2 linked regions of the Saccharophagus degradans 2-40 genome follow. The protein of the gene in region 2 binds, or shares a complex with, the protein of the main gene of each other region. Links are inferred from orthologs where the notes say so. Each region holds a gene or a part of one and is shown on either strand. Other genes may lie near its edges.

Region 1 (4,512 bases), 2.5 Mb from region 2 along the record:
TTGGCACTCTTTAATCCAGTATCCCAAATAAACATAGCGGTTACTTTGCTTTTGGGCCCACTCTATTTGGGCGAGTACCGCATAAACCCCTAGGCTGCGCTTTTGCTCGTTTGGGTCGAAAAAAGTGTACACGGCAGATATGCCGTTTTTTAGTTGGTCGGCGACAGCCACCCCAATTAAACTATTCTCGCTATTTCTAAATTCGAGGTACTTGGTTACCCCCCATTGCGCCGAAAGAAAACTGCGATATTCATCCCGTTTAGGAGGGTACATATCGCCGTCAGAGTGGCGCCGCTCTATATATTTTGCGTACAGCGTGTAGTGCTCATCCGTGTCGATAGTGCTTACCACTGTTACGGTTAAATCTTTGTTTTTGCGCAAACATCTTTGTTGACTGCGGTTGGGTGTAAAAGTTTCAACGTCTACTCGAATGGGGATGCACGCTTGGCAGGTTTTGCAGGCTGGGCGGTATATGTGTTTACCGCTGCGCCGAAACCCGTAGTTGGTAAGTTGGCTGTATAGGTTTTGGTCAACGCTTACTTCGGGGTCGATAAAAACGGTGGTAGCGTCTCGGTCGTCGAGGTAGCTGCACGGGTGTGGGGTGGTAGCAAATAATTTAAGTTCGTTTAAATCTGTCACTTATAGAGCGCCAACTGGCAAATAGCTAAAAGAGTTGGCCATAGTCTGGCATATTCCAACTATTTTGCCACCCCTCTATTTGGCACTTGGGGGGCTGACTTTGCAGTGATTGTTGTAATATTTGCTCAAATTCTACACGAGGCATTTCTGCTGCCCCAAACGAGGCGAGGTATTCGGTGGCAACTTGGCAATCGATGGCATAAAAGCCCCAGCTCGCCAGTTGAGTTGCAAGGTTGGCGAACGCTATTTTGGATGCGCCAGACACTTTGCTAAACATAGATTCGCCATAAAAAACGCGATTGATGGCGATACCGTACAGGCCTCCGACGAGCTCACCATCTTGCCACGCTTCTATACTGTGGGCGTAGCCGAGCTTGTGTAGCTCTAGATACGCGTTTTCCATATCTGTGGTTATCCAAGTGCCATCTTGATCGGCACGCGGCTGGGCGCAGCCCTGCATCACATCGCTAAAATGCGTGTCTATGGTAATTTTGAATGCTTGTTTTTTGGCGAGTTTTTTAAGTGTTTTACCAAGGTGTAAATTTTGCGGTAGCAACACCATGCGCGGGTCTGGGCTCCACCACAGAATAGGTTGGGAGTCGTCGAACCATGGGAAGATGCCTTTTTTATAGGCAGCTATTAGCCGGGCGGGGGAGAGATCTCCTCCCACTGCAAGTAGACCATTTGGGTCTTCTAATGCGCTAGTGGTGGGAGGGAAGACGGTATCGTGCGGGTTGAGCCAAACTAATTCAGGCATATGCTTCCAAATTGAGAAGTCGCATTGAAATAGCTAAGTAGCCCGCAGCGACAGGCAAATAAAGCTAAGCTAAATTTGCCTGCAGTTTACTAGATAAGTGTTTGCTAGATAATAGTAACTGGTTGCCTAAATTAGCTATCTAGAAACTTTTCAGCGTCTAGTGCAGCCATACAGCCAAAGCCAGCAGAGGTGATAGCTTGACGGTAAATATGGTCGGCAACGTCACCTGCAGCAAACACGCCTGGCACGCTTGTGGAAGTTGCTTCGCCATTTAGGCCGCTTTTGATCACAATGTAGCCATCTTTCATTTCCAGTTGGCCTTGGAAAATGTCGGTATTGGGCTTGTGGCCAATGGCGATAAATACGCCTGATGCGTCGATTTCTTGGGTTGAGCCGTCGATGCTAGATTTTAAGCGCGCGCCGGTTACACCGCTATCATCGCCTAGAACTTCGTCTAGATTTTGGTTCCACATAATTTTAACGTTGCCGTTTTTCTCTTTAGCGAAAAGACGCTCTTGCAAGATTTTCTCAGAGCGCAAGCTATCGCGACGGTGTACAAGAGTTACTTCGCTAGCAATGTTAGATAGGTATAGCGCTTCTTCAACAGCGGTATTACCACCACCTACAACAATCACTTTTTTATCGCGATAGAAAAAGCCGTCACAGGTTGCACACGCAGATACGCCTTTACCCATGAATGCTTCTTCAGAAGGCAAGCCGAGGTACTGTGCGGATGCGCCAGTTGAAATAATAAGCGCGTCACAAGTGTAAGTGTTGTTGCCTTTAAGGGTGAAAGGGCGCTTGCTGAGATCGCATTCGTGGATGTGGTCAAAAATAATGTCGGTATCAAAACGCTCTGCGTGTTGTTGCATTTGCACCATCAAGTCTGGGCCTTGTAGGTCTGCAACGCCGCCAGGCCAGTTTTCTACTTCAGTCGTGGTTGTTAGCTGCCCACCTTGTTGCATACCGGTGATAACAACGGGCTTTAAGTTGGCGCGTGCCGCATAGATGGCCGCAGTGTAACCTGCAGGGCCAGATCCAAGGACAATCACTTGATGGTGCTGTACGTCAGTCATGATTTTGGTTCCAATAGTATGTTTTGGGCTGCATCATAAGTGATTTCACCTATGCCAGCCATTTATTGTGATTTATGTATCTGATAGTCAAACGCTATCTTTTGTTTTGTGCGAAAAGCAAACAGCTTAACGCGTTGTATTTATAGCAATAGTTCCCTGAACGTAGGGTCAAAAAAGGGGTACAATGCGCGTCAAATTAACAGGGTAACCGTTTTGAGTAAAAAAGAATCTATCCAAACCGCAGAGCAGGGAGTACATTCCAGCCGATTACTGCTAATTGTGCGCGAAGGTTTATTGTTGGCGCTAATTGCTGCCTGTGCTTACCTTGCGCTCGCCTTGTTCACCTATAGCCCTAACGACCCAGGTTGGTCTATTACGGGTACTGGCGCCCCGATAGAAAATGCCGGCGGCCCAGCAGGGGCAATGCTAGCAGATATTTTCTTATCCTTGTTTGGCCGTTTAGCCTACTTGTTCCCAATTTTGCTAGCTTATCAGGTGTGGTTGCAGTTGCGAGACCGCAGCGGGCTGCCTTTTGACCCAATTATCCTACTGTTGCGCTTTGTTGGCCTGTGCTTGGTTATGGTTGCAGGCACCGGCATTGCTGTAATGCAGTACGGCATTGCTAGCGAAGCACTTCCTTTTTCATCTGGCGGTTACCTTGGCCTCACTGTCGCCACCGCGATTGACGGCACGTTTGGCTACATTGGCGGTACATTGTTGCTGCTTTCTACCTTCTTGTTTGGTCTCACAATATTTGTCGACATCTCATGGCTTGCGGTAATGGATTGGATTGGTGCAAAGGTTGTGCAGTTTTCTGGCTATCTTCAGCATCGGTTCATTGTATGGCGCGCAAACTCTAAGGAAAGAAAACAAGTAAAAGAAGCCGTGCAGAAACGTAAAGAAGCCGTAAAAATACAGGTAAAGAAGGAGGAGAAGCGCATACCCCCTACCATTACGCCGCCTAAAAAGCGCGAGGAGCCAAGCGTACGGGTTCAAAAAGAGAAGCAGCAAAAACTTAAATTTGATGACAACGAAGTTGTTGGTGAACTGCCTCCAATCGATTTGCTAGATGCCGGCGAAAAGCGCTCAGATAAAGGTTTCTCGGAAGAGTCGCTAGAGGCTATGAGTAGGCTTCTAGAAATAAAGCTAAAAGATTTTGGTGTAATTGCCGAAGTGACGGCAGTGTTGCCGGGGCCGGTTGTTACTCGCTTTGAAATTCAGCCAGCAGCAGGTGTAAAGGTAAGCAAAATTACCAACCTTGCAAAAGATTTGGCGCGCTCGCTGGCGGTTAGCAGTGTACGTGTGGTTGAGGTGATTCAGGGCAAGTCGGTTGTTGGGGTGGAAATTCCTAACGAGCACCGCGAAATGGTGCGCTTAAGTGAAGTTATTGCTTCTGAAGTGTACGAAAAGTCCAAGTCGCCGCTAACACTGGCCCTAGGTCACGATATTTCGGGCGAACCAATTGTTGCCGATCTTGCCAAAATGCCGCATTTGTTGGTTGCGGGTACCACGGGTTCTGGTAAGTCGGTGGGGGTTAACTCTATGTTGGTCAGTATGCTTTATAAAGCTACTCCCGAAGAGTTACGCCTTGTATTGGTCGACCCGAAAATGTTGGAGCTTTCGGTTTACGACGGTATTCCACATTTGCTCACACCGGTAATTACCGATATGAAAGAAGCCGCAACTGGCTTGCGCTGGTGTGTGGGGGAAATGGAACGTCGCTATAAGTTAATGTCTAAGCTAGGCGTACGCAATATTGCCGGCTACAACAAAAAAGTTCGCGATGCCAAAAAAGCTGGCGAGCCTATTTTAGACCCACTGTGGTCGCCTGAAGACGATGGCGTGGTAGAAATAGAAGGCGCTACCGCCCCAGAGTTAGATACCTTGCCCTTTATTGTGGTGGTTATCGACGAATTTGCCGACATGATTATGATTGTAGGCAAAAAAGTAGAGCAGTTAATTGCGCGTATTGCACAAAAAGCACGTGCCGCGGGTATTCATTTAGTGCTTGCTACGCAGCGGCCGTCGGTGGATGTAATT
Region 2 (4,601 bases):
CCACAACCCAAACACAGCACCGGCCAGCAACGTCATGGCACCAGTACCGGGTAAGCTAAGTGCGGCAACCATAAAATACAGTAGGGCAAAAATGGTGGATGCCATAACCGGCGATTGCGCCACCCAATCGCGCATTAAACCCACGGCAATATAGCGGTCTAAATCAAAATAAAAGAACGCGCATACACACAGCGCAACAACTAACAGCACTCCAATTTTTTTAGGGGTCATGCAAACCTTTGCTTAATAATGTTGAAAAACGTGAATATTTAGCCCGCGCAGATTAAACTTAGGCAAAACGTAATGGGTTTTGGACCCCGTTGAGCCGAATGGTTTCTTAAACTACCGACCTCTGCGTACTTTTCTTGTCATACTCCGTACATACCATAACGGTTTTATGACATTCCTCCGCTGGTAACACACACTATGATTGAAATGAACTCTGCAGACTCCGACCTACCCGAATTAGATGATTCTGCACCCAGTATCAGTTTGGATGACCCCGCGTACTATATCAATCGCGAACTCAGCCACTTAGCTTTTAATCAACGTGTACTGGAGCAAGCGCTAGACGAAAGCCACCCCATTTTAGAGCGGCTAAAGTTTCTGCTTATTTTTAGCTCAAACCTCGATGAGTTTTTTGAAATTCGCGTTGCAGGCCTCATGCAAAGTATTAAGTTTGAGCGTGAAACCGCAGGCTTAGACGGCGCACACCCCAAAGAAACCCTGCGCGAAATTAGCCGTATTTGCCACGAAACGGTGGAAAAACAGTATGAAATACTGAATAACATCTTGTTTCCTGCATTGGAAAAAGAAGATATTCGCTTTTTGCGTCGCAGCGAATGGTCTGATGAGCAAAGCGCGTGGGTAAACAACTTTATTGAAACCGAAGTACTGCCCATTATTAGCCCCATAGGCTTAGACCCTGCGCACCCCTTCCCGCGATTAGTAAACAAAAGTCTTAACTTCATTGTAGAGCTAGAAGGTAAAGATGCCTTTGGCCGCGATTTAAACTACGCGATAGTGCCTGCACCGCGCACCTTGCCACGCATCATCAAATTGCCAGAAGACTTGGGCAACCCCGGCCACAACTTTATTTTCTTGTCGTCGATGATTCACGCCCACGCCGACCAGCTCTTCCCCGGCATGGAAGTAAAAGGCTGCTACCAGTTTCGTTTAACCCGCAACGCCGACCTCGACGTAGACGTAGAGGGTATTGCCGATTTAGCCCGCGCCCTGCGCGGTGAATTGCACTCTCGCCGCTTTGGTACCGCCGTACGCTTAGAAGTGGCCGACAACTGCCCTAGCGAACTTACCGACTTTTTATTAAAAGAAACTGGCTTAACCGAAGACGACCTGTACCGTGTAGACGGGCCAGTTAACCTCAAGCGCCTAATGCGCGTGCCATCGATGGTGGGCCGCACAGATTTACTCTACCCGCCGTTTACCCCCAGCATGCCCAAGGGTATGAGCCGTAAAGACAACATTTTTGATGCGATTGCACGCAAAGATTACCTGCTATTGCACCCATTCGAGTCGTACGCGCCGGTAGTGCAGTTGTTGCGTCAAGCCGCCAAAGACCCAAACGTAGTAGCCATCAAGCAAACCCTCTACCGCACGGGCAACTTATCATCGGTTGTGGATGCCCTTATCGACGCCGCGCGCAACGGTAAAGAAGTCACCGCCGTTGTAGAATTGCGCGCCCGTTTCGACGAAGAGGAAAACCTCGAGCTAGCAAGCCGCCTGCAAGAAGCGGGAGCCGTGGTGGTATACGGCGTAGTGGGCTACAAAACCCACGCAAAAATGATATTAATTGTGCGACGCGACGGCACAGAGCTAAAACGCTATGTGCATTTGGGCACCGGTAACTACCACAGCGGCAACGCGCGCTTGTACACCGACTACTCACTGCTAACCGCCGACCCAGTGATGGGCGCCGACGTACACCGTGTATTCCAGCAACTTACCGGTATGGGCAAAACCGAGCGCATGGATAAACTGCTACATGCGCCTTTTACCCTTAAACGCCAGCTATTGCGTTTGATTGACCGCGAAGTACAGGCCCAACGCGAAGGCAAGCAGGGGCGCATTATTCTTAAATGCAACGGCTTAACCGAGCCAAAAACCTTACAAGCGCTGTACAAAGCATCGCAGGAAGGCGTGCAAATCGACTTGATTATTCGCGGCATGTGCTGCTTGCGCCCAGGCATACCTGGGGTGTCCGAAAACATTCGCGTGCACTCTATTATTGGCCGCTTTTTAGAGCACACCCGTGTTTATTACTTCGCCAATGCCGAATATAACGTTTATTGTGCCAGCGCCGACTTGATGGAGCGCAACCTAAACCGCCGCGTGGAAACCTGCTTCCCTATCTGCCAGCCCGAGCTCGCGCAGCGGGTGCTGACAGAGCTTGAACTGTATATAAATGATACAAATCAGCGTTGGGAACTGGATAAAGAAGGGGTTTACACCCGCGTGGAGGCCGAAGAAAGCCGTGCAGCGCAAGCAGAATTGCTACAGAAACTTGCAAATTAGTGGAATGCCCCAAAATACTGAAAATCAACATACGTAGAGGCTTGTGCTGGGCGCACGCTGTCCTTATGATTGGCCTCTTCCAAAAATACACAACAGTGTTTCACATACCAAATTGGTGCAATTTACCTAGTACCCACGTAAATTAATCTAAACTCGATGTGAACAACCATTCTTACCACTGGAGATAATTATGAGTGAAGCAATCGTACAAGTAAGCGATGCTAGCTTTGAGCAGGACGTATTGTCCTCCGATATACCTGTATTAGTTGACTACTGGGCAGCGTGGTGTGGTCCATGCAAAATGATCGCCCCCGTTCTTGACGAGCTAGCAAAAGAATACGAAGGCAAAATTAAAATTTGCAAAATGGATGTAGACGCCAACAAAGAAACACCGGCTAAATACAACATTCGCGGCATTCCTACTTTGATTATGTTCAAAGGAGGCAACGCAGAAGGCACTAAAGTTGGCGCTTTATCTAAAGCTCAACTTAAAGAGTTTATCGACGCGAGCCTATAAGGTTGCAAAGCGGGGGTAAAACCCCGCTCACCTGACGCCACGGTTAATGGTTCGGCGTCTTCTGCATCACCGTATACATTTCCTGCAATAAATCAAAAGTAACACTTTGCACTCTGTAAAGTTTGTGGCTATACTGGAAATATTCAGTGATCGCGCAGCTTCTAGCGACACATCTCAAGCGTTTTGTTAACACCCAGCCAAAAGCACCCTGTTAGCACTAGCCTATTTGAAGCTGTTTCATTTTTTCCGTTCATCCTTCCTGCAGTCTATTATCCCCAGCACGACAGAATGTTTGAACGAAAATTTGTTTGATCCAACCCTCGGACGTTTCCAATTTTTCACACTTTCGAGTGCCAGATAATCCCTAGGGGTAATCTTTGCAAGCGCGATCAAAAAAACAAAAGCATCAACATTCAGAGCAATTAACTTTCGATTCGGCATTCAGCCAAGAACCGTCTAACTCACCTTCACCTAAATCAAAAATTCGTATGAATCTTACCGACTTAAAATCAAAACCCATTGAAGAACTTATCGATCTTGCAAAAGAAATGGGCATGGAGAGCCTAGCGCGCTCCCGCAAACAAGACGTCATCTTCAACATTCTTAAACGCCACGCCCGCAGCGGTGAAGATATCTACGGCGACGGTGTATTAGAAATACTGCAAGATGGCTTCGGCTTTTTGCGCTCTGCAGGCGCTTCTTACCTAGCTGGCCCAGACGATATTTACGTTTCCCCCAGCCAAATTCGCCGCTTTAACTTGCGCACCGGCGATACCATAGCGGGGAAAATTCGCCCCCCTAAAGAAGGCGAACGTTATTTTGCCCTTCTTAAAGTAAACGAAATTAATTTCGACAAGCCAGAAAACTCCCGCAACAAAATTCTCTTCGAAAACCTTACTCCGCTATTCCCTCAGGAACGCCTCGAGTTAGAAACCGGTAACGGCTCTACCGAAGACTTAACCGGCCGCATCATCGACCTAGTAAGCCCCATTGGTAAAGGTCAGCGCGGTTTGATTGTTGCACCACCTAAAGCTGGTAAAACCATCATGATGCAGAATATTGCGCAGGCTATTACGCGCAATAACCCTGAGTGCCATTTAATTGTTTTACTTATCGACGAACGCCCAGAAGAAGTAACCGAAATGCAGCGCTCTGTGCGCGGCGAGGTGGTTGCCTCTACCTTCGACGAACCACCTTCGCGCCACGTACAAGTAGCCGAAATGGTTATTGAACGTGCTAAGCGTTTAGTTGAGCATAAAAAAGATGTAATTATTCTGCTCGACTCCATCACTCGTTTGGCGCGCGCTTACAACACCGTTATTCCTTCATCAGGTAAAGTACTTACCGGTGGTGTTGATGCCCACGCACTAGAGCGCCCAAAGCGTTTCTTCGGTGCTGCGCGTAACATTGAAGAAGGCGGCAGCTTATCTATTGTGGCTACCGCACTTATCGATACCGGCTCTAAAATGGATGAAGTTATCTACGAAGAGTTTAAAGGTACCGGTAACATGGAACTGCACCTCGACCGCAAAATTGCCGAGCGTCGCGT

What was found. Proteins that work in one complex are often made in the same cells at the same time.
Region 1: the proteins of trxA (region 2) and trxB are in contact, whole or in part, in a crystal structure (PDB 1F6M), measured with the Escherichia coli proteins. The link is inferred for Saccharophagus degradans 2-40 from one-to-one orthologs.

What each region holds. Positions count from the first base shown.
Region 1 is NC_007912.1:2,160,728-2,165,239, forward strand. What follows is about bases 501-3,341. They hold trxB (thioredoxin-disulfide reductase), read right to left. Parts: upstream 2,473-3,341; coding sequence 1,528-2,472; downstream 501-1,527. Other genes in these bases: SDE_RS08840 (arginyltransferase), read right to left, coding at 501-639; aat (leucyl/phenylalanyl-tRNA--protein transferase), read right to left, coding at 665-1,396; SDE_RS08855 (DNA translocase FtsK), read left to right, coding at 2,686-3,341. Also shown: more of SDE_RS08840, read right to left, coding at 1-500; more of SDE_RS08855, read left to right, coding at 3,342-4,512.
Region 2 is NC_007912.1:4,633,433-4,638,033, forward strand. What follows is about bases 1,459-4,388. They hold trxA (thioredoxin TrxA), read left to right. Parts: upstream 1,459-2,725; coding sequence 2,726-3,052; downstream 3,053-4,388. Other genes in these bases: ppk1 (polyphosphate kinase 1), read left to right, coding at 1,459-2,535; rho (transcription termination factor Rho), read left to right, coding at 3,541-4,388. In the rest of the region: SDE_RS19080 (FAD-dependent oxidoreductase), read right to left, coding at 1-231; more of ppk1, read left to right, coding at 427-1,458; more of rho, read left to right, coding at 4,389-4,601. UniProt on the Escherichia coli protein: Participates in various redox reactions through the reversible oxidation of its active center dithiol to a disulfide and catalyzes dithiol-disulfide exchange reactions.